Regions from separate parts of the Chryseobacterium sp. Chry.R1 genome, predicted to be linked through region 3. Evidence: riboswitches for the same ligand, from Rfam matches in the RefSeq annotation. Region 3 holds a riboswitch; each other region holds the start of a gene.
What was found. A riboswitch is a leader RNA that binds a small molecule or an ion and turns the genes downstream of it on or off. The one in region 3 is predicted to bind S-adenosylmethionine.
Positions count from the first base shown of each region.

Region 1: it holds a riboswitch for S-adenosylmethionine, as region 3 does, so the genes downstream of both, AAEU33_RS03205 (TonB-dependent receptor) here and AAEU33_RS02475 (alpha/beta fold hydrolase) in region 3, are expected to answer to the same signal.
Region 2: it holds a riboswitch for S-adenosylmethionine, as region 3 does, so the genes downstream of both, AAEU33_RS06310 (TonB-dependent receptor) here and AAEU33_RS02475 (alpha/beta fold hydrolase) in region 3, are expected to answer to the same signal.

Region 1 is NZ_CP151793.1:669,630-677,505, reverse strand. It holds gene AAEU33_RS03220 (GYDIA family GHMP kinase) at 1-659, shown strand, start outside; gene pckA (phosphoenolpyruvate carboxykinase (ATP)) at 790-2,406, shown strand; gene AAEU33_RS03210 (type II 3-dehydroquinate dehydratase) at 2,439-2,861, opposite strand; SAM riboswitch class I at 3,107-3,203, shown strand; gene AAEU33_RS03205 (TonB-dependent receptor) at 3,287-6,202, shown strand; gene AAEU33_RS03200 (RagB/SusD family nutrient uptake outer membrane protein) at 6,227-7,720, shown strand.
Region 2 is NZ_CP151793.1:1,341,414-1,349,289, reverse strand. It holds gene AAEU33_RS06320 (aconitate hydratase) at 1-1,333, shown strand, start outside; gene AAEU33_RS06315 (DUF5694 domain-containing protein) at 1,495-2,328, shown strand; gene AAEU33_RS06310 (TonB-dependent receptor) at 2,404-5,160, opposite strand; SAM-I-IV-variant riboswitch at 5,466-5,564, opposite strand; gene AAEU33_RS06305 (outer membrane beta-barrel family protein) at 5,764-7,876, shown strand, end outside.
Region 3 is NZ_CP151793.1:516,481-524,356, forward strand. It holds gene AAEU33_RS02470 (O-succinylhomoserine sulfhydrylase) at 1-529, opposite strand, end outside; partial or broken gene AAEU33_RS02475 (alpha/beta fold hydrolase) at 645-3,184, opposite strand; SAM riboswitch class I at 3,248-3,356, opposite strand; gene AAEU33_RS02480 (glucosidase) at 3,546-6,152, shown strand; gene AAEU33_RS02485 (OsmC family protein) at 6,440-6,859, opposite strand; gene AAEU33_RS02490 (DUF58 domain-containing protein) at 6,924-7,876, opposite strand, start outside.

The DNA of each region.
Region 1 (7,876 bases), 150 kb from region 3:
TTATAAAAACGTTGAAAAACGTCCAAAAGCTTTCTACTCGTAAATTCCAGAATGCAGATTCATACTTTTTAAAAACAAATCTACAGTTCCCTTCCGATTTTGGATTGGGAAGCAGTTCAACATTAATGAACAACCTTTCTGTGTGGGCTGATACAGATCCTTTCATGCTAAATAGTCTAAGTTTGGGTGGAAGTGGTTATGATATTGCTGTCGCAAAGGAAAAATCAGCAGTTTTGTATCAGAATAAACCGGTAATACAATATAAAAGAATAACCTTTGATCCTATCTTTAAGGACGACTTGATTTTTATCCATTTAAATCAAAAACAAGACAGCAGGGAAGCAATCGATCTGTATAAGTCCAAAATAAAATCCCGTAAACTGATCGAAGTATTTTCTGCCCTTACCAATGAAATTCTATTATGTAATGAATTAAATGATTTTTGTCATTTAATGACTGTTCATGAAAGAAAAATTTCTGATTTTCTGAATATTCCTACCGTTAAAGACAAATTCTTCTCCGACTGTCCGGTTTTTGTGAAAAGTTTGGGTGCCTGGGGGGGAGATTTTGTAATGAGTGCCAAATTTAGGGGCTTTGAGGACTATTTTCGGGGAAAAGGTTTTGCGACTATTTTTGAATGGGCTGATATAATTGCTTGATATTTAACAATTTGCCGTTCTGTTTTTTTCTTTGTCATTCTGACTTATATCATTATATTTAACCACCTGTAACACTAAATTAATATTTAATTTTGTTGGACTAAAAAAAGAAATAGAAAATATAAGTAAAATGAAACACGCTAAAATCATCCAGGATTTGCAAAAATTAGGGATTAAGGGAGACTACGAAATAATATATAATCCCTCATATGAGGAATTATTTCAAGCAGAAGTTTCTCCTGAAAATCAGGGTTTTGAGAGAGCTGAACTTACGGAATCTGGTGCAGTATCAGTAAAAACAGGAATTTTTACTGGCCGTTCTCCAAAAGACAGATACATTGTTCAGGATGATGTTACAAGAGACACAATTTTCTGGGATGGCAAAGTGAACTTGCCTACAACAGCAGAAATCTTCAAGTCTTGTAAAGAATTAGTGCTAGACCAACTTTCTTCTTCTAAGAAAATTTATGTTGTTGATGCATTTTGTGGAACAAATGCTGACACAAGACTTAAAGTGAGATTCATCGTAGAAGTTGCATGGCAGGCGCATTTCGTTACTAATATGTTCATCCGTCCATCTCATTATGAGCTGGAAAACTTTGGAGAACCTGATTTCACTGTTGTGAACGGTTCTAAAACAACGAATCCGAATTGGGAAGCTCAGGGACTAAATTCCGAAAATTTTGTAATGTTCAACCTTACGGAAAAATTACAGATCATTGGAGGAACCTGGTATGGAGGAGAAATGAAAAAAGGAATGTTTGCAATGATGAACTATTACCTTCCGCTAAAAGGAATGGCATCTATGCACTGTTCTGCAAACGTAGGAGAAGAAGGAGATGTTGCTTTGTTCTTCGGCCTTTCCGGAACAGGTAAAACAACTTTATCCGCTGATCCTAAAAGATATCTTATTGGTGACGATGAGCACGGTTGGGATAACAATGGAGTTTTCAACTATGAGGGAGGTTGCTATGCAAAAGTAATTGACTTATCGGAAGAAAAAGAACCGGACATTTTCAGAGCAATTAAAAGAGATGCTCTTCTTGAAAATGTTGTTGTAAATAATGGTGTTTCCGATTATACTGATAACTCAATCACTGAAAACACGAGAGTTTCTTATCCGATTTACCATATTAACAAAATTGTACTGCCTTCTAAAGCTGGGCATGCTAAGAAGATCGTTTATCTTTCAGCTGATGCATTCGGAGTATTACCTCCGGTTTCAATTTTAGATGAAAATCAGGCTCAATACCACTTTTTATGTGGATATACTTCTAAATTAGCAGGAACTGAAAGAGGAATTACTTCTCCGGAACCTTCATTCTCTCCGGCTTTTGGTGAGGCATTTCTTACGTTACATCCTACCATGTACTCTAAAACCTTGATTGGTAAAATGAAAGAACATGGAGCAAAAGCTTATTTGGTAAATACAGGATGGAACGGTACAGGAAAAAGAATCTCATTAAAAGATACAAGAGCCATTATTGATGCAATAATTGATGGATCTATTGAGAACGCCCCTAAGGCGCAAGTGCCTATTATGAACTTGGAAATTCCTACTTCTTTACCTAATGTTTCAGAAGGTATTCTGGATCCAAGACATACATATAGTGATGCTTCAGAGTGGGAAGAGAAGGCTAAAGACTTAGCATCAAGATATATTAAGAATTTTGAACAGTATTGTAACACTGAAGAGGGGAAGAAGCTGGTTGCTTCCGGACCTCAATTACAAGAACAAACAATATAAGAAAAGCAAAGCCTCATCATTGATGAGGCTTTTTAATGTATTAAAACATCCTGAAAGCTTAATAAAGCCAGTCTGTATCCTTGCATTCCAAAGCCGGATAATACAGCGTCCGTGTGAGCTGCTGTTACTGACTTTTGCCGGAATTCTTCTCTTTTATAGATATTGCTAATATGTACTTCAATCTTAGGCTTCTGTATATTCTTTAAACAGTCGGCTATAGCATAAGAGTAATGTGTAAAAGCCCCCGGATTGATAATAACAGCATCAAAATCATCTTCCTGAAGCCTGTTAATTAATTCTCCTTCAATATTCGATTGATAATAGTTCAGTTCGTAAGAAAGGAATTCATCTTTTAGTTTTTCCAAATATTCATCCATTGAAATTATTCCATAAATTTCAGGCTCTCTTGTACCCAGCAGATTAAGATTCGGTCCGTTTATGATTAAAATTTTCATAACATAAAATTAAAAAGTTTTTTTCGATTAGTGCGGATATTTTACGGGTTTTATTTGAAGAAAATGTTTTACATTATTTTTAATGATATTTCTCATGTTTAAAAATTTAACATTTTCTCTAATGGTTTATTAACAGGTGTTTTAAGTGAAAATTAAGTTAATTTTTGAGAATTTAAAATAAAAAATAAATTAGTCTACTTGTTTTATAGACTAATTGTTTTTAGATTTGCAACCATATTTCGATCGGCTTATAAAGAAAGATGGAGGGAACTGACCCTACGAAGTCTTAACAACCTGCATGATGCAAGGTGTTACATTCAGCCTTTTAAGGAAAAATAAGCATTTGGTTAAATCAATTTCTTGATGCCCTTTGCTGTGTTTTCCGCAAAGGGTGTTTTTTTAATATTTAACAAATAAAATTGATTATGGTTAGTAAAAGTTTATTCAAAGCTGGTGTTTGGATTTCACCCGGTGCTTTGTTTTTCTTAGGCATTATTAGTGTTAATGGGCAGGAGATAAAGCAGAAGAAAGATACGCTTAGGGAAAAAGATATTGATGAAGTCGTTGTGGTAGCTTACGGTAAAGCGAAAAAGACGAGTTACACAGGTTCTGTAGCGACGATCTCCAGCGAAAAGATTAATAATCGGCCGGTAACCAATATTACAAAAGCTTTGGAAGGGCAGGTAGCGGGATTGCAGGCAGTAAGTGCTTCTGGCCAACCGGGTGCTACGGCAACAATCCGTATCAGGGGGATCGGATCTATTAGTGCCTCAAGTAATCCTTTATTCGTGGTGGATGGAATTCCTTTTGATGGAAATATCAATTCTATCAGCCCAAATGATATAGAATCAATTAGTGTTTTGAAAGATGCTACGGCAAGCTCTCTGTATGGATCAAGAGGTGCTAACGGAGTGATTATTGTGACTACAAAGTCAGGGAAAAAAGGAGAATCACGAATCAATTTTAATATCAGTCAGGGATTTTCCAGCAGGGCTGTAAAGGACTATGAACAGGTTACCACGGACCAGTATTTTCAATTATATTGGGAAGCAATGAGAAATGGATATAAATCAGGACAGGTTTCAGCACAACAGGCTGCACAAATGGCCACAGATAATCTTGTGAATAACCTGGGCATCAATCCATATGGTTCTAACTATGCAAAACCGGTAGGGACAGATGGAAAACTGCTGCCTGGAGCAAGGCCTTTATGGAATGATGACTGGAGGGATATACTTCAAAGAGTGGCTTCAAGAAACCAGGTTGATCTTGATTTTAGTGGCGGAAATGAAAAAGGAAACTATTTTTTCTCATTGGGATATCTTGATGACAAGGGTATTGCCATAGGATCCGGATTTACAAAATACAGTACAAGATTGAAGATTAATAATGAAGTGAAGAAATGGTTAACTGTTGGAGCAAACCTTAGTTATACCAATAGTCTTCAGGAGGCACCACCATCTTCAGATTCAAGAACTGATAATATTATTAATGCGGCCAGAGTAATTCCTTCTTTTTATCCATACTATGAAAGAAATCCAGATGGAAGCTATAAGCTTGATGCTAACGGAAATACAATTTACGACTTCGGAAAGTACAGGCCGACAAGTGCTTTGCAAAATCAAAATGCAGCCGCAACTTTGCCATTGGACAAAAATGAAAACAGGGAAGATAACTTTTCAGGAAAAGGGTATTTGGATTTTACGTTCTTACCGGAATTAAAATTTAAATCCAGTTTTTCAATTGACCTGGTAAATTACAATGGGCATTATTATTCAAATCCGCTGCTGGGGGAGGGTAGTGAAATAGGAGGTTCGGTGACCAAGACAAATTCACGGACATTATCTTATACAACCAGTAATATCTTGACCTATGATAAAAAATTCAATCAGCATCATTTCAATATTCTAGCCGGACAGGAGTTTTATCATTATGAGTATCAGACGATATCCGGAAGCCGAAGTCAGTTTTCTTTACCTTATTATTATGAACCGGATGCAGCGGCTTTATTAGGAGGTTTTAGTGGTAATAGTGATAAATTAGGTTTACTGAGTTTTTTAGGTAAAGCAGAGTATGATTTCAATAACACTTATTTTATTTCCGGATCTGTAAGATCAGACGGATCTTCCCGTTTTTCACCTCAAAACAGATGGGGAACTTTCTGGTCAGTAGGAGGTTCATGGAAGGCGTCTAATGAGCAATTCATTAAAAATCTAAATTTCTTTAATCAGCTAACCCTTCGTGCGAGTTACGGAGGACAGGGAAATGATAAGTTGAGTACTTATTATGCTTACCAAAGTCTTTACGCATTTTACAATAATCTGGGAGAAGGAGGAACAGTTGCTAGCAGGCTTCCCACTCCTGATCTTAAGTGGGAAACCAATCTTAACTTGAATGTGGGGTTGGAGTTTGCTATTCTTAAAAACAGGGTTAAGGGTAATGTGGAATATTTCCAACGTCAAAGTAAAGATCTTTTATTTGACAGGCCTTTGGCTCCCTCTCTTGGTTTTAGTGGTTATTCAGCGAATATTGGAGAACTGAAAAATACAGGTTTTGAATTTTCATTATTCACAACTCCGATTAAAACGGACGATTTCCAATGGGATGTTGATGTTAATGTAACAACCCTAAAAAACAGAATTACGAAACTTCCTAAAGGTCCAATTGTAACAGGAACTAAATTATTGCAGGTTGGCGGTTCTGTTTATGATTTCTTTATTCCGGAATGGGTTGGAGTTGATCCAAGTAACGGTGCTCCGCTATGGAAATATGTTTATCAGGATGCCAATGGGAATACAGTAGAAGGAACAACTTCCGAATATGCAAAGGCGACAAAAACATTACAGGGTTCTTCTTTGCCTAAATTTTCCGGTGGAATCACTACAAATATTACATATAAGGATTTTGATTTATCCGCGCTGCTAACTTTTAGTGTTGGAGGAAAAATTCTTGATACAGATTACACCATGTTAATGTCAAATGGAAGCAATGCTGGAAGGGCATGGAGTGCAGAGATGTTAAACAGATGGACGCCTGAAAATCCCAATACGGATGTTCCGGCTTTAAGTACAACGACAAATAACTGGACTTCAACGTCCTCAAGGTTTTTATACTCGGGGACTTATGCCAGATTGAAAAATGTGAGCATCGGATATACCTTACCTTCAGATTATTTCGGAAGACTGGGACTGAAAAAGTTCAGAATTTATCTTCAGGCTGAAAACCTTTTAACTTTCTACAAGCACAAAGGAATGGATCCCGAGCAAGCTATAGATGGTACCACTTATTACAGATATCCGGCAATGAGAACAATAACATTCGGTCTTCAGGCTACACTTTAAGTTTATATTAAAACAATCAAAACAATGAAAAAAATAAAATATATATCATTTATACTTATTGCAGCTTTCTCTTCTACTGCGTGTACTAATGATTTGGAAACAGCTCCTACTAATCAGGCTAATGAAGCTGAGATATTCAAGACAGCTGAAAGTGCTGAAACGGTGATTAATGGGACATGGGCAAAATTCAATGATGACGGGCCTACCTATGCTAACATTGGCTATTCAACAGTATTACGGGCCAGCGATGCTATGGGTAGTGATGTTGCTGTCCTTACTAATAAATATGGCTTTGCATCGGCTTACGCTTTTACCGATTTAGTGAATAGTACCGGAAGTCGTTCTCAATTTGTATGGAGTTTATTATATTCTGCAATCAATAACATGAATAATGTGATTAGTCGTATTGATGGAGTAGAAGGAAGTCAGTCTAAAAAGGATCAGGTTAAGGGCCAGGCAAAAGCTTTACGTGCTTTTTGTTATTTGAATTTAGCAAGCCTTTATCAGTTTAGTTATTTAAAAGATAAAAACGCTTTGGTAGCTCCAATTTATACAGAACCAACAACCATAAATTCTGTAGGAAAAAAGAGAGCTAGCCTTGAAGAAATGTATACTTTGATTAAAAACGATCTATCAGAGGCAGGACTTTTATTAGCAAATTATACAAGAAATAATAAGGATAAAATTGATAAGTCTGTGGTATATGGATTGTTGGCCAGAACTTACTTAAATACGGGTGAGTGGACTAAGGCTACTGCTGCTGCTCAAATTGCAAAAGCTAGTTTTCCGTTGATGGCTCCCGAAAAGTATAAGGACGGGTTTAATGATATTACCAATGGGGAATGGATCTGGGGACATGGCCAGACGCAGGAACAATCAGGGGAAAGTTATGCATTCCACTACTTAGATGTTTCTTCATCAGGAAGTTACTACTACAGTTTTATGGCAGATCCTTATTTTAAAGATTTATTTGACACCAATGACATCAGGTACCAATTGTTTCAATGGGACGGACTTCCCGGAAGGGAAGGTCTCTTGAGATATGCTAAATTTAAGTTTAAAGCCAATCTCATTGCTGACATTGTATTCATGAGATCAGCTGAAATGTATTTGATTGAGGCTGAGGCAGAAGCCAGAAATGGGAATGTAACCAATGCTGTAGCAGTTTTAAATCAACTGAAATCAGCGAGACAGGCTAATCTGTACAGTGGATCTTTAGCCCAGAATGATGTGATCAAAGAAATCCTGATCGAAAGAAGAAAGGAATTGTTTGGAGAAGGATTTTCATTGTCTGATATCATAAGAACTCAGGGAACTGTAGTAAGAAAACCTTTTACTGATTCCAATGGTCAGCCAATTAAAGTACAAGTAACAACTCCGGATGGAACTGTAAAAACAGTGAATGGAAGAGGACATTCTGTATTTTCTTTTCCTGATCAATCTGCCTTTGCACCAAACAGCAAGTATTATTTGTTTACGATTCCGCAGAAGGAGGTGGAGAATAACACGAATTTGTGAGGAAGTAAATAAGGGTGTTAGTTTTATGGTTATTATTTATAATGAGAATCTTATTAAAGAAGATCTTTTTTAATTAAAATAAAAGGTTGTCTCGGCGAGGAGACAACCTTTATTTTATATATTCTATTAGAAGATCTACATTAATTTTTGTACTAT
Region 2 (7,876 bases), 820 kb from region 3:
TGAAATCAATCTTTCAGAGCTGGCTCCGCACTTAAACGGACCATTTACTCCGGATTTAGCAACTCCTGTTTCTGAGTTCAGAGCAAAAGCAGAAGCTAACGGATGGCCTTTAGAGGTTGAATGGGCACTGATCGGTTCTTGTACCAATTCGTCTTATGAGGATTTGTCAAGAGCAGCTTCTATTGTTGAAGATGCTGTAGCAAAAGGAGTAAAACCTAAAGCTATTTTGGGTATCAATCCGGGATCCGAGCAGGTGAAATTCACTGCAGAAAGAGACGGTTTCTTAAATTCATTCAGAAAATTTGAAAACGCAAGAATCTTTACAAATGCCTGTGGACCTTGTATAGGGCAATGGGACAGAGAGGGAGCTGATAAAGGAGAGAAAAACTCTATTATCCACTCTTTCAACAGGAACTTTGCAAAAAGAGCGGACGGTAACCCGAATACGCATGCTTTCGTAGCTTCACCGGAAATGGTAGCTGCTGTAGCAATTTCAGGAAGACTGGACTTTAATCCTATTACCGATACACTTACTGCAGAAAATGGAGATCAGGTTAAACTAGACGAACCGAAAGGATCTGAGTTGCCGGCAAAAGGGTTTGCTGTAGATGACAATGGGTATCAGGCTCCATCTGAAGATGGTTCTTCAGTGGTAGTAAAGGTAAGCCCTACATCAGACAGACTTCAGTTATTAGAAGAATTCCCTGCATGGGATGGTAAAAATATTACAGGTGCTAAAGTTTTAATCAAAGCTTTCGGAAAATGTACAACCGACCACATTTCTATGGCCGGACCATGGTTAAAATATAGAGGACACCTTGATAATATTTCCAATAACATGTTAATCGGAGCAGTAAATGCTTATAATATGGAAACAAACCATGTTAAAAACGAATTAACGGGTGAATACGGTGAAGTTCCGGCTGTTCAAAGAGCTTATAAAGCGGCAGGTATTCCTACCATTGTTGTGGGAGACCAGAACTATGGTGAAGGATCATCAAGAGAACACGCAGCAATGGAGCCGAGACACCTTGGTGTAAAAGCAGTATTGGTAAAATCATTTGCAAGAATCCACGAAACCAACCTTAAAAAACAAGGGATGCTGGGATTAACTTTCGCTAATGAGGCAGATTATGATAAAATCCAGGAAGACGACACTGTTAACTTCTTAGATTTAGATCAGTTTGCTCCCGGAAAACAGTTAACACTCGAATTTGTACATGCTGACGGAACCAAGGATATTATTATGGCTAACCACACCTATAATGATCAACAAATCGACTGGTTCAAAGCTGGTTCAGCATTGAATCTTATTAAACAGCAAGAGGCATAAATCTATTTATGCCCCGATAAAAAAAAACATCCCGACCGGGATGTTTTTTTTTATTATCTATCTATATCTATATATATACTTTATATGATAACCTTCAATTTTTATAGGAATATGTAATAAATCTATATAATAAGTTGTTTTAAGAATAGTAATAAAATATCATGAAAACACTTCTTTACACTCTTCTATTATTTTCCTGCTTTGTTCAGGCCCAAAAAAAACCATCAGATTTCTTCCCTTCCCCAAAAACAAAAGTATTAGTAGTTGGTTCATTCCATTTTGATTATCCTAATCTGGATGCCCACAAAATCAAAAAACAGGACCAGATCGATGTACTATCTCCTAAAACATCCAAAGAGGTTACCGATCTGGTAAATTATATTAAGAAGTTCAGACCAACAAAGATTGCTATTGAAGCTTCACCCGAATGGAACGCCAATCAAAAACTCAAAGAGTATAATGAAGGAAAACACCATGATAAAAGAGATGAACGGTATCAGCTTGCCATGAGAATTGCCAATGAACTAAAGATCAATGAACTATTCAGTGTAGACGCCTCTTCCATATTAGAAGATCTTATGGAAAAGTTTGGAAAGACTGACTCACTGTATTTTAAGAAACTTACAGAGGGATATGATTATAAAAGTGACGACCCTATTTCTCAAAACTTTACTGATTTCTATAATCATTCAGAAGCCAAAAACTTTAGCTCACTTATGAACACCTTCCAATATCTTAACAGCAAAGAATATCACGAATATGGATATGGCGCTTATCTGAGTGGAGATTTTAAATTAAGGGATTATGACGGAGCTGATATACTTGCCATGAACTGGTATAGCAGGAATCTGAGAATATTCCGTAATATACAGAATATTCCGCATCAGAGTGACGACAGGATTCTTGTAATCGTAGGAAACGGACATGCAGCAGTCCTCAGACAACTTCTAACCTGCTCTGCAGAATATGAGTTCACAGAATTTTCTTCTTTATAAATATAAAGGCAGAGATTTAAGTTGAAATCTCTGCCTTTGTTTATATGGGTTTATGCTTCAAAGCTTCCAGAGCATTTAAAACTTAAATTCTACCCTTGCAAACAGAAATCGCCCTCCAATACCATATTGGGAAACCTGTCTGGAGTATACAAACTGATTATCTGCTGTCAGGGAATTGATTAGTGGATTTTTAGAAGGCATCACATTGAATATATTATTACTTCCAATGGTTGCAGATATATTTTTACTGAAGTCATAGCCTACTGAAAGATCTGTTACAAAACGATTATTCAATACAAAGTGTTCCTGTTTTCCTACTACACCATCAAAATTAGCATCCAATACATCAGCGTCGGTTACTTTTCCAAAGAAAGAATTCCTCAATAAAATATTAAATCCTGAAACTCTAAGATTATTGGATAGAGTTGCTTTTACCCGAGGTACGGCTTCTTCAAAGTAAATCCTGTTGGGCTCAGAAAAGTAACTGTCTATCTGGCTAACTAATTTTGGAGAGGCATGGATATTTCCTATTCTTCTGGTCTGATTCAGATTGAGCCCAAAGTTATTTTCCAGATTAATTCCTGAACCTAAATTGGATGTCTGGGAAATGGTAAGATCAAGCCCTTTGGTCTGGGAATCTACAGCATTCGCAAAAAAATTGGCGGCACTAGCTCTTGCAAGGTCAAAAGCATCCTGCAGAATCGCCTGATCCGATCCTTCAGGAAAATCTACACCTATAGTACCTTTAGGCCTGAAAAACAAATCAGTGAGCACTACTCTATCTTTAATTTTAATATAATAAACATCTGCTGTAACCACAAGATTTAAATTTGGAGCTTTCCAAGTAAGTCCTGTACTGTACGACTGAGAGGTTTCCTGTTTCAGTTTTGGAATCCCAAGCGCCTGTGCAGCCTCGGAATTATTCCTAAAAGTTCCTACCTGGGTAGTATTACCCTGTTGAATTAAGGTTGATGTTGAGCTATAATAGATCTGGGCTAATGAAGGGGCTCTAAAACCTGTAGAAACAGCACCTCTCCAATTAAAATTATCAGCCAACTTCACATTAGTCGCTAGTTTATAATTAAAGGTAGATCCAAAGTCTGAATAGTTTTCATAGCGCAAAGCACCTTCTACCAGCCACCAATCCGTTGGTTCCAGCTCCACATCTACATATCCGGCCACACTATTTCTATTTCCGGAAACAGCATTATCCGGACTAAATCCCGGAAATACCTGGGAACCGGCAGGTCTTGTTACGCCAAAAAAATCAGTCACAAGCTCATTTTTTGGAGTATTTACGGTCACTACATTTCCATAAATATCATAAGAGGCATAAGAATTCTCGTTACCGGCATTCACCTTATAATTTTCATAACGGTATTCCCCTCCAAATGCAATGTTCAGCCCATGCAATACATCATACTTTTTGGAAAAGTCAAGGTTTAGGGTGTTTTGCAAAAACTCAAGTCCACCTGCATCAAATCTTCTTGGAGAGTTGTTGACCAATGAAGAATTAAAAGTATTAACAACTCCAAAATTGAAAGTATTCTTTCCAAAAGTGTTACTGAGATCTATATTCCAGTCATTCCATTTTCCTTTGATCCCAGCTGCATATGAATAATCATTAATGGTAGACTCAATTTGCGGCAGATATCCGTTGGGTGTTATAAAATTGATATTTCTCTCGGTATTAGGCAAACGGAAAAAACCTCCGGCATTCCCAAGCCTGTAGCTATATCCTCCAAAAGAATACACCTTCCAGTCATCATTAATCGGAATTTCTGAATTATAATAAACCTGTGCTGACTGCAATTTCGATTGTCCAGCCCTGATACTGAAATCTTTCCGTTGAAGTCCTCTATATGCAAGTTCATCATTGGTAACATCCCCTCCTAATAAACCCTGTAAAGTTGAAATATTATTGGCGTTTGCAATTTTATTCTGTAAATCAGATGAAAAATAATTTACTTTTGTTGCATACTGCTTAATCGTATTGATAATTTGCTGGCTATTGGAAGTATTATTTATATTCTTATAAAGCCCGTCTATATCTATCCCATCTTGAGCAGCCCTGTAGTTAATAGCATTATAGGCATTGTATATATCGCCATTCCTCACACCAGCTCGGGAATAAGGATCCCGGTATTGGGTTGATGTAGTAATATTGAAGAACCCCTGTTTTCCAAGTTTGAATCCATAATTCAGGTCTAAAGAGATGGTTTCTCCATCCAGTCCACCGGAAAAATTGTTGGTAACCGGTGAAGCATATCCTCCCAAAAATAACTGACCGGATAGCCCCAATCTTTTTTTAAGACCTAAATTGACAACTCCTGCAATAGCATCAGATCCGTATTGAGCAGAAGCACCATCCCGAAGCACTTCAATTTTATCTAAAGCAAAAGCAGGAATCGCATTAAGATCTGTTCCCACCGAACCCCTACCTGGTGTAAGGGTTACATTGATGAGTGAAGACTGATGCCTTCTTTTCCCATTAAGTAAAACTAAAACCTGATCGGGACCTAAACCCCTCAACTGTGCAGGATCCACAAAATCCGTCCCGTCATTTACAGTATGCGATGTGGAGGAAAAAGAAGGGACAATATAGTTTAGAGCCTGGCTTATATTATTAACCGGGCTTTGTTTCAATATTTTTGAAATGTTAATAACGTCTACCGGAACCGGAGTATCTGTTAATGATCTACCTGATCCTCTTGAACCGAGAAGAACAACCTCATCGATTTTTTTTGATTTTAGAGTATCAGACTGGGCGAAGTAAAACGTCGAAATTAAAGTGGCCGAAGCAATGATACTTCTATTTTTAAAATGGCGCATGTGTTTTATTTTTAAATTTTTGTTATAATTTTTTTGTTTGCTTAAAATTTTAAGCAAAAAGTATCCTGTAACCTTGAAAACACAAGGCTAAAAGAAAAATGATAAACGATTTTATTAGTTAATAGAAACCAGAGGCTAAGAACAACAACACATACACATCACGAAATGCCATGAGTGATCACCAGCATACAGAAGCTTTGCTTCGATATCTGCCGGGCAAAAAGTCAAATTCATTGTGCTGTAATTTTCCCTGTTCTTAAACATTGATTTTAAATTTTAAACAAAAATTGTAAGATGGGAATGAATAGAAAAACATTTTTTCCGGAGCTTGCCGGCTTATCTATTTCAGCACCTTGCTTGTTTTGCAGGTTGCTATCCCATCTATGAGATTCTTGATAATTGTGAGGCAAAGATATAACTATTTTACAAATAAAAAAATAATTTGTAAAATTTTTAAATTAATCGCAAAACCAAGCCGTATGATGATGCAATATAATTATATCCTATTGTGAGGTATTTCATGGAATAAAACAACCCTCTAAAAACTTTCCTTGTAACATTTTTTTATTTTAAACGTCTAACTGAGTAGTAGTAAAAACCATTATGAAAAAAATTGTACTCGTTTTATTTTCCTTAAGCATTATTGTCACAAAGGCTCAGGAAAAAACCAACAACCAGGTCAAGGAAAAGCAGATCGAAGGCGTTGTAATTACCAAAACTAAAAAAGCCGTTGAACAAAAGGCAGACCGTACTATTTTTGATTTTTCAGAACAGCCCCAGCTGAACAACGGAAATGTTTTAGAGGGTATCAAAAAACTTCCGGGTCTGGTGTCTACTGATATTGCCGGTATGATGTATCAGGGAAAGATCCTTGATGTTTATCTTAACGGACGCCCCTTAAACATTACTTCCAATGAACTTAATTCATTTTTGGAAGGGATGCCTGCCAATTCTGTAGACCGAATTGAGGTGATCACTCAACCTGGCGCTGAATTCCCGGCAACTTCCGGGGGCGCAATTATGAATATCATTACGAACAAAAATGCCAATAAATATCTTACGGCAACTTATTCAGGAAATTATTCATTTACCAACTACGGTAAGTTGAGAAGCAGAACCAGCAACTCTTTAAATTTAAACGCCCGTAATAAATATTTCGGATGGCAGCTGAACATCGGACAGAACTATCGGGAAAGTATGCTGAATTCGAATCAAAATGATTTATTATTAAGCAATACGGATAGAATCGGCCGTGGTTATTTCGCGAAATCGGGCTTAACATTTGATCTGGGACAGGACAGATTATTATTAAATTACGATATCTATCATAATAAAAACAGCAATTACACAGATAGTAACGGTTTTGCTGACCTACCGTACATTCCTGTTAAAGACAGTATCAGGGAAGGATATTTTCATGCATTTGATGCCGCCTACACGAATAATTTGAGACAGGAAGCGGTAATAACCTATCAGAAACGCTTTAGTGATAAATCTCAAAAACTGGATTTCCAGTTCGGATATACCAAATCAACGAGTAAATTTGATCAGAATAATATTTTCAGAGATATCAGTTACATCAATCCTAACGAAAACTTTCCAAGATTTTCGGATGGTCTTTTACTGAACAATGAATCTGACATGAGAATTGCTAATTTTAAAGTGGATTATTCGCAGCCCATCAAGATCCTTGATGGAGGAAAGGTAAGTTTCGGTGGATTATATGAAAAACAAAACTTCGATACCCAAAGCAGAGGTTTGACCAATCTGGACTATCAACGACAGACCGCTTCCACCTATCTTGAGTTCCAGGCTAAATTGAAAAAATTCGATTTCACATTAGGATCCAGGGCTGAAAATTATGACATCTCTGGAATTACAAGGGTGATTGACAGTACCGGTGCAATAGTTCAGAAAAATCTGATCCCTTTTAATAAGTTTAAATTATTTCCAAATGCAAGTGTTCAGTACAGCTTTATGAATCAGGTTTCTGTTTCAGCAAACTATAACAAGAAGATCAGTCTGCCAAGTATTTCTGCACTTAATCCCAATAACACTACATTTCAGGGACCGAATACCCAGGTTACCGGAAATCCGAATCTGCAGCCTACGATCTTTAACAATTATGAAGTAAAACTTTCTGCCTTTGATTATGCATTCATCGGATATAGTGTAAGTTCTGCTAAAAATCAGGTTGCACAGATCATCAGAAAAAATGGAAAAAACCTGTTTAATGAGCAGATAAACATTTCCAGCATGAGGATCCACAATTTCAATGTAGGGCTTCCTGTCCCTTTCATGATTTTTAGTAAGCCCATGAGCGAAATCATGAAGTTTGATTTTAATCCGGACAAAATCAATTTTATGTATCTGTATGCCGGATATCAGAAACATGATATTGATAATTTAAACAACAAAGGATTCTGGATTTTCAATGTGATGACCCAACTTATTCTGCCTAAACAGATTAAGCTAACAGCAAACTACAGCTACCTGACGCCAAAAGCAGGTTATTTCTACTTCACAGCAGAAAAACCATTCAGCAATTCACTGGATATTACACTGACTAAAAAGTTTTTGGATAACCGTCTTACTGTTTCTGTTTTTGCTAATGATATTTTTAACGGACAGGTAATGCAGGTCCGTTCTAATCCGCCATCCGGAGAAGCGGTTACTTTGAGAACAAAATATGACACAAGAAATTTCGGACTTTCCA
Region 3 (7,876 bases):
TGAAGATAAGATTATGTTTTTTTGCAATTTTCCCGAAAAACTCAAGATCCAGAATCTCAATTGCCGGATTAGTCGGAGTTTCCAGATATAAAATTTTTGTATTAGGTTTGATAAGCTTTTCAACATTTTCTGCATCTTCTGCCTTAAAATAGGTAGTCTCAATATTCCATTTCGGGAAATACTTTGTAAAAAGTGTGTGTGTAGATCCAAAAACAGACTGGCAGCTTACAATATGATCTCCGGCATCAAGCAGAGTTGCAAATGTTGAATAAATTGCTGCCATTCCGGTAGCAAAAGCATATCCCGCTTCCGCACCCTCCATTTTCACAATTTTATCGGTGAATTCAGTAACGTTTGGATTAGAGAATCTGCTGTATAAATTTTTTGATTTTTCTTCTGCAAAGCTCGCCCTCATATCCTCTGCATCCTGAAAAATAAAGCTGGATGTAAGATAGAGCGGAGTAGAATGTTCATCAAACTGAGTTCGTTCAGTCTGCGTTCTTATTGCAAACGTTTCAAAATTTTCCATATAGTTTTAATTTTAATATCATGTATCAATGCAACAGTTTACCAATGAATCGATCGAATCTGATCTGAGCCATTTTTATCGGCACACTGTTATATCGTTACATTCGTACATTGATTTATTTTGTTTCACTTACTCTTAAAATATCACCAAAAACACCTCTCGCGGTTACCTGTGCTCCCGCACCGGCTCCCATAATTACAATAGGGTTTTCACCATAGCTCTCCGTATAGATTTCAAAAATGGAATCTGATCCTTTTAATTGCCCTAATGCGGAAGTAGCCGGCACAGAAATTAATTTTACATCAAGTTCTCCTTTTTCTTTTTGAAGATCACCATGTAGATCGCCTACATATCGTAGAACATGATCTGCCTCCTGATTTTGTTTAATTTTCTGGTATTCCTCGTCCAATTCTCCCAATCTGGAAATGAATTCATTTTTGTCAATAGAAAGAAGGTTTTCAGGAATTAGATTCTGAATATTAATATCATTGAATTCATTAATCAGATCCAACTCTCTCGCCAGAATCAAAAGCTTTCTTGCAACATCATTTCCTGAAAGGTCCTCACGAGGATCCGGTTCAGTAAATCCTTTCTCCATTGCTTCTCCTATAATGGTTGAAAATTTCTCATCTCTAACTGAAAAATTATTGAAGATATAACTTAAAGAACCTGAAAACACGCCTTTAATTCTTGTAATATTTTCCCCTGACAGGTGCAATAGTTTAATGGTATCGATCAAAGGCAAACCTGCTCCCACATTGGTCTCATAAAGATATCGTCTGTTATTTTTATTCAACGTATATCTTAGTTTACGATATTCTTCTATTGGAAGGGTATTGAAAATCTTGTTGGAAGATACAAGATCAAATCCGTTCTCAGCTAAAGCATGATAATTCTTAACAAAATCCTTACTCGCCGTATTATCAACCACAATAAGATTCTCCAGCTGATTCTCTCTGGAGAAACTGATCAGTTCATCAACATTGGAAGGGCTTTCAGCAACTAAAACCTCATCATTCCAATTATGATCAAAGCCTTTTTTATTGAATGCTATTTTTCTTGAATTAGCAACAGCCACTACTTTAAGATCTATTTTTTTCCGTCTCTTAATTTCTTCGGAAGATTCCAATACCTGGTCAATCAGAGTTTTACCCACATTCCCATGTCCAATGATTGCAAGATGAACGGTTTTAGGTTTTTTGGATATTTCAGATTCAATGATATTCTTAGTTTTCTCATCCTGAGAAGAAGTAACTACAATATTTACTCTTTTTTCACTTGCTATCTGATTCAGAAGCAAAGGAAAAACATTATTTCTTGCCAGTTCCGCCAGTATTTTATTAAAATCTTCAGCTACAAACCCCAGAACTGAAACGTTATTAATACTATAAATCTGAGACACTGCTCCTGATTTCCTTTCCGCTTCAAATTCCTCAATCAGACAATTAACCGCATTTTCAGAATCGTTTTCGTGAACCAAAATTGATATTCCGTTTTCTATAGCCTGTTGTGAGATCACTCCTACACTAATCCTGGCTAAAGTAAGTGCTTTAAAAATTCTACCGTCAATACCGATTTCCCCTAAGAAATCTTCTCCTTCAAATTTGATGATTGATCTGTTCTTTAAAAATTTTATTTCGTTAACATTTTTCATCTGTTCATTCTTTATTGTTTAGCTTTATTACAGGTTTCTTGTAATTGTTCAGTTTCTTTCTGTAATAAAATGGTTTTAATGATATTATTTAATTGTTTGTATTCCATTAGGAAGGCATCATGCCCGTGAACTGAGGTGATCTCGTGATAAGAAATATTCTTTTTTTTACCTTTCAGTTTTTCAAAACACATCCGGATTTCGGAAGCAGGAAAGAACAAATCTGTATCAACGGAGATCAAGTGCATTCGTGCCTGTATATTCTCAAGCCTTTCTTCCTCGGCATTAATGTTCATCAGCAAATGATTCATCAGTTGATAAGATTTTAAACTAAATCTTTCATTAAGAGCTTTTCCGTGATATTCAAGCCAATCTTCCGATTCAAGTTTATTTTTTGCGGTATTGTATTTATTTTGAAATCTGTCGTTTAAAGATTGTGGGGTTCTATAACATAGCATTGCATGGATTCTTGCCTTTTGTAACGGAGCGTCATTTCCATTTAATAAAAATTTCTGAACCATACATTGCGCATGCAGCCAATCATGAGTTCTGAAATCACAGGCAATGGGAATAAATACTTCTGCAAGTTCCGGACGTTTAACCAGCATTTCCCATCCTATTCCTCCACCAAGAGAACCTCCGATAATCGCATATAGGCTTTTAATGTTAAGTAATTCTAGCCCTATTAAAAATATGCCTGCAATATCCGAAGGAGTAAACTCTTCATATTCTTCAATTAAAAAATCATCGTAACCATTTCCGGGAATATTGAAACACAAAACCGTATAGACATTGGTATCAACCACCTGGCCATCTCCTACTAATTGCTTCCACCAGCCATTTGTTCCCGATACATTGGAATTTCCCGTTAAAGCATGGTTGATTAAAATAACAGGTGCCGAAAACAGCTCTTTCCCGAAGGTCTGATAGCTCAACGGGATATTGCATTCCTTTCCGGAATTAGTTTGATACGAAAGATTAATATGTTTTAGTTCTGTTTTCAATTCTATTATACATTATTTATAATACAATTGAAAATGCCACAGGAAATGGCTGAAAAACTCAGTAAGTTATCTGTCCAAAAAATAATTTGGTAGAACGTAGCACCTTCTTCGCTTGCACAAAGGGTTGCTAAGGTTTCATCGGGTCTAATCCCTCAACCTTTCTTGATAACATTTTCAATATTTGAATGATCGAATGGTGCAAAGATATAATATTTTATTTAATTTTTTCATGAAAAAATTAATTTATTCTGAAAATCCCTGTAATCATTATAGTTACAAGGATGTGTTAAGAATTATTCAGATAGAAAAAATTGGAATTATTTTTCAAAAAAATTACCTTCGTAGTGAAAAATGATGAACTATGACTGCAGAAAAACAAAGATTACAGGATATAAAATGGAAAAACTGGGGGCCTTATGTAAGCAACAGACAATGGGGTAATGTTCGTGAGGATTATAGTCCCAATGGCAATGCGTGGAATTTCACCAATCATGATAAAGCTGAAAGTTATGCCTACCGTTGGGGTGAAGAAGGGATTGCCGGAATATCGGACACCAAACAGCTTTTTTGTTTCGCTCTTTCATTTTGGAACAAAAAGGACAAAATGATCAAAGAACGTTTTTTCGGATTGAGTAATCCCCAGGGCAATCATGGTGAAGATATCAAAGAGATCTTTTACTATCTGGACAACACGCCTACCCATAGTTATATGAAGATGGTGTATAAATATCCGATCCATGAATTTCCTTATGATCACCTGCTATCTGAAAACGGCAGACGAAGCAAAAAGGAAGCTGAATTTGAAATCTTTGATACCGGAATCTTTGATAATGATGAATATTTTGATATTTTCATCGAATACTGTAAAGCAGATGCTGACGATTTTTTAGTCCGTATCACAGTTTGTAACAGGAGCCAAAACGATGCACCTATTGTTGTCGCTCCAACAGCCTGGTTCCGTAACAACTGGAAATGGGGATATAATACTTATAAGGGGCAGCTAAACGCCTCATACGACGGCTGTATTGATATTAACCATGATAGTATTTCCATCAAAAAATTCTATTCAAGAAACACCGGTGCCAAAAGTCTCTTTTGTGATAATGAAACCAATACACCGAAATTATACGGAGCTCCTTTAACAGATAACACCTATTTCAAGGATGGTATAAACGATCACATTATTCATAACTCCAATACCGTTAATCCGGAAAAAAGAGGCTCAAAAGCCGCTTTTGTGATTGAAGAAATTATTGGTGGGGGACAATCAAAAACCTTTGATTTCAGGCTGTCGCCAAACGACACCGATGAACCATTTCATCATTTTGATGAGATTTTCAACACCCGGATTGCTGAGGCCAACGAATTCTATGAAGAAGTTCAGCACGATGTAACGAATGATGACGAAAGAAATGTTCAACGTCAGGCTTTCGCGGGGCTGTTATGGAACAAACAATTTTATCATTATAATGTTGGGAAATGGCTTAAGGGTGATCCTAATTTTGATGCACCGAGGGATTTCAACCACTATGTAAGAAATACAGAGTGGAACCACATGCACAATAAGGACATTATTTCAATGCCTGACAAATGGGAATACCCATGGTATGCTACCTGGGATCTCGCTTTTCACTGCGTTCCCTATGCATTAATTGATGCCCAGTTTGCAAAAAACCAACTTCTCTTGTTAACCAAAGAGTGGTATATGCATCCTAATGGACAACTTCCGGCGTATGAATGGAACTTAAGTGATGTAAATCCACCTGTCCATGCTTGGTCTTGTTTCAGGGTATTTAAGATTGATGAGAAGACCAATGGAAAACCGGATCTCCTGTTTCTGGAAAAGGTTTTTCAAAAATTACTTTTGAACTTTACCTGGTGGGTAAACCGTAAGGATAAAAACGGTAAAAATATTTTCGGCGGTGGTTTTCTAGGTCTTGATAATATCGGAGCTTTCGATCGTAATATGGAACTTAAAGACGGTGAGCATCTTGAACAGGCGGACGGTACAAGCTGGATGGCAATGTATGCATTGAATATGATGAGAATTGCAATGGAACTTGCCCAATACTATCAGGTATATGAAGACATGGCCATTAAGTTTTTTGAGCATTATCTTTACATCGCGGAAGCGATGGAAAACATGGGTGATGGAAAAGAAGGCCTTTGGAATGAAGAAGATGGTTTTTTCTATGATGTACTACAACTTGGGAACGGCGAAAGTGTTACGCTTCGTTTAAGAAGTATTGTCGGGCTTATTCCTTTATTTGCTGTGGAGATTATTGATCACGGATTATTGGAAAAAATGCCCAACTTTAAAATAAGAATGGAATGGGTGCTGAAAAATAAGCCGGAACTTACGAAACTGGTTTCCCATTGGGATGAAGAAGGTCATGGCAGAAAACATTTAATGAGTATCCTTCGTAAAAACAGACTAACAAAAGTCTTGACAAGAATGCTGGATGAAAAAGAATTTTTAAGTTCTTATGGGATCAGGGCCATGTCTAAAGTATATGAAGAAAATCCTTTTATTTTCTCTGTTCATGGGACAGAAAATGTGGTTTATTATACCCCCGCAGAAAGTGACAGCAGAATGTTTGGAGGAAATAGTAACTGGAGAGGCCCGATCTGGTTCCCTATTAACTTTTTGATTGTCGAAAGTCTGCAGCGTTTTCATTTCTATTATGGAAACAGCCTGAAAGTGGAATTACCGACAGGAAGCGGAGATAAAAGGAATCTGGATGAAGTAGCACAAAATATCAGTAACAGGCTATGTTCTATATTCCTTAAAGATGAACAGGGACAAAGAGCTTTTAATGGGGGAAACAATAAGTTTAATCACGATGAGCATTTCAAAGATTATATCACCTTTTATGAATATTTTCACGGAGATAACGGACGTGGAGTTGGCGCCTCACATCAAACAGGATGGACGGCAACGGTCGCTAAACTGATGAAACCGAGATAGAATAAAAATGTACCACTTTCTTAAGTGGTACATTTTTTTTATCAATTAATTAACCTTTAGTATTGAACATCATTGATGCCTTAATTTTAGCCATAAACTAAAACAAGCAACAAAAATAATAATTATAATAGATTATTGATAAATATTTCATATATTTACATCGTTAACCTTTAAGAAAATGAAACTCAATGTTTAAATCTTAAAGAAAGAAAATACCCTCAACAACACATAATAAGCATAAAGCCGGATTTTAACAATCCGGCTTTTTTATTTTGTTTATAACATCCTTAAATTTTTTCCCCATTTACAAATACATCATAACCGATTTCTACGTTAGGCTCCAAAGTTTTAGAAACAGAACAGTATTTATCAAATGATAACTGCGCTGCTTTAAAAGCCTTAGCAGGGTCGATGTTACCTTCCAAAAAAAACTGAACTTTAATTGATTTAAAAGGCTTAGCATCATCGACAGGGACTCTCTCTCCTTCTACTTCTGCTTTAAAACCTGTGATATCCTGTCTTTGTTTTTTTAATATGGACACGACGTCTATTCCACTACATCCTGCAACTGCCATTAAAACACTTTCCATGGGAGAAACTCCTTTAGCTCCAGGCTGCGAAGTATTATCCAAAAGAATGGAATTCCCTTGGGAATTTGTACATTCAAACAAAAAGTCATCGTTTATTCTATTAAGTGTTATTTTCATTGTTCTGTTTATATTATTAAATCCTAGAATTAATCTATGATGTATTAAAGTTATCTATGCAAAATTATAAAATTCCTCTTGCTTTGATCTCAAGATATTTATTGATAACGTCAATATTTAAATTTTCAGGAAGGGTATACACTGTATAAATACCATACTTTCGAAGTTCCTGTATGATTAGTTTTTTTTCAAATTCAAATTTTTCAGCAATAACTTCATCATAAATCTCCTGCATACTCTCCGGATTCTTATGAATTAAAGTCTGGAGTTCCGAATTCTTAAAAAATACAACGACCAACAAATGATTTTTTGCAATGCCACGCAAGTATTTTAACTGCCTGTTCAAACCATCCAGCGTTTCAAAATTTGTAAAAAGTAAAATCAGGCTTCTTTGGTTGATTGAATATTTTACATCCTGATAAAGGCGGTTAAAATCACTTTCAAAAAAATTGGTTTTTATATTATAAAGTGATTCCGAAATTTTCTTTAGCTGACCGGATTTGTTTTCTGCAGCTATCTTGTTTTCAGTTTTTTTAGAGAATGTCATCATCCCTGCCCGATCTCCTTTTTTTAATATAATATGAGACAGGGCCATTGTCGCATTGATAGAATAGTCAAGAAGACTTAACTCTTTAAATGGCATTTTCATGGTTCGTCCAGTATCAATCAGCATGAAAATCCTTTGAGATTTTTCATCCTGAAACTGATTAACCATCAAACGATTGGTCTTTGATGTAGCCTTCCAATTGATTGTCCTGATATCATCCCCGGGAACATAATCCTTGATCTGCTCAAACTCCATGGTATGGCCGAGCTTTCTGATTTTTTTGATACCCCCCAATAAGAATTCACTTTGAAGAGCCATTAATTCATATTTCCGTAAATGAACAAAAGAAGGATATGCCGCTAAATTTGCATTTTTCTGGAATCTATATCTTTTCGAAACAAAACCTATCGGAGAAGAAGTATAAACATTTAAGCTACCAAAATTATATTCACCTCTTTCTTTAGGCTCAA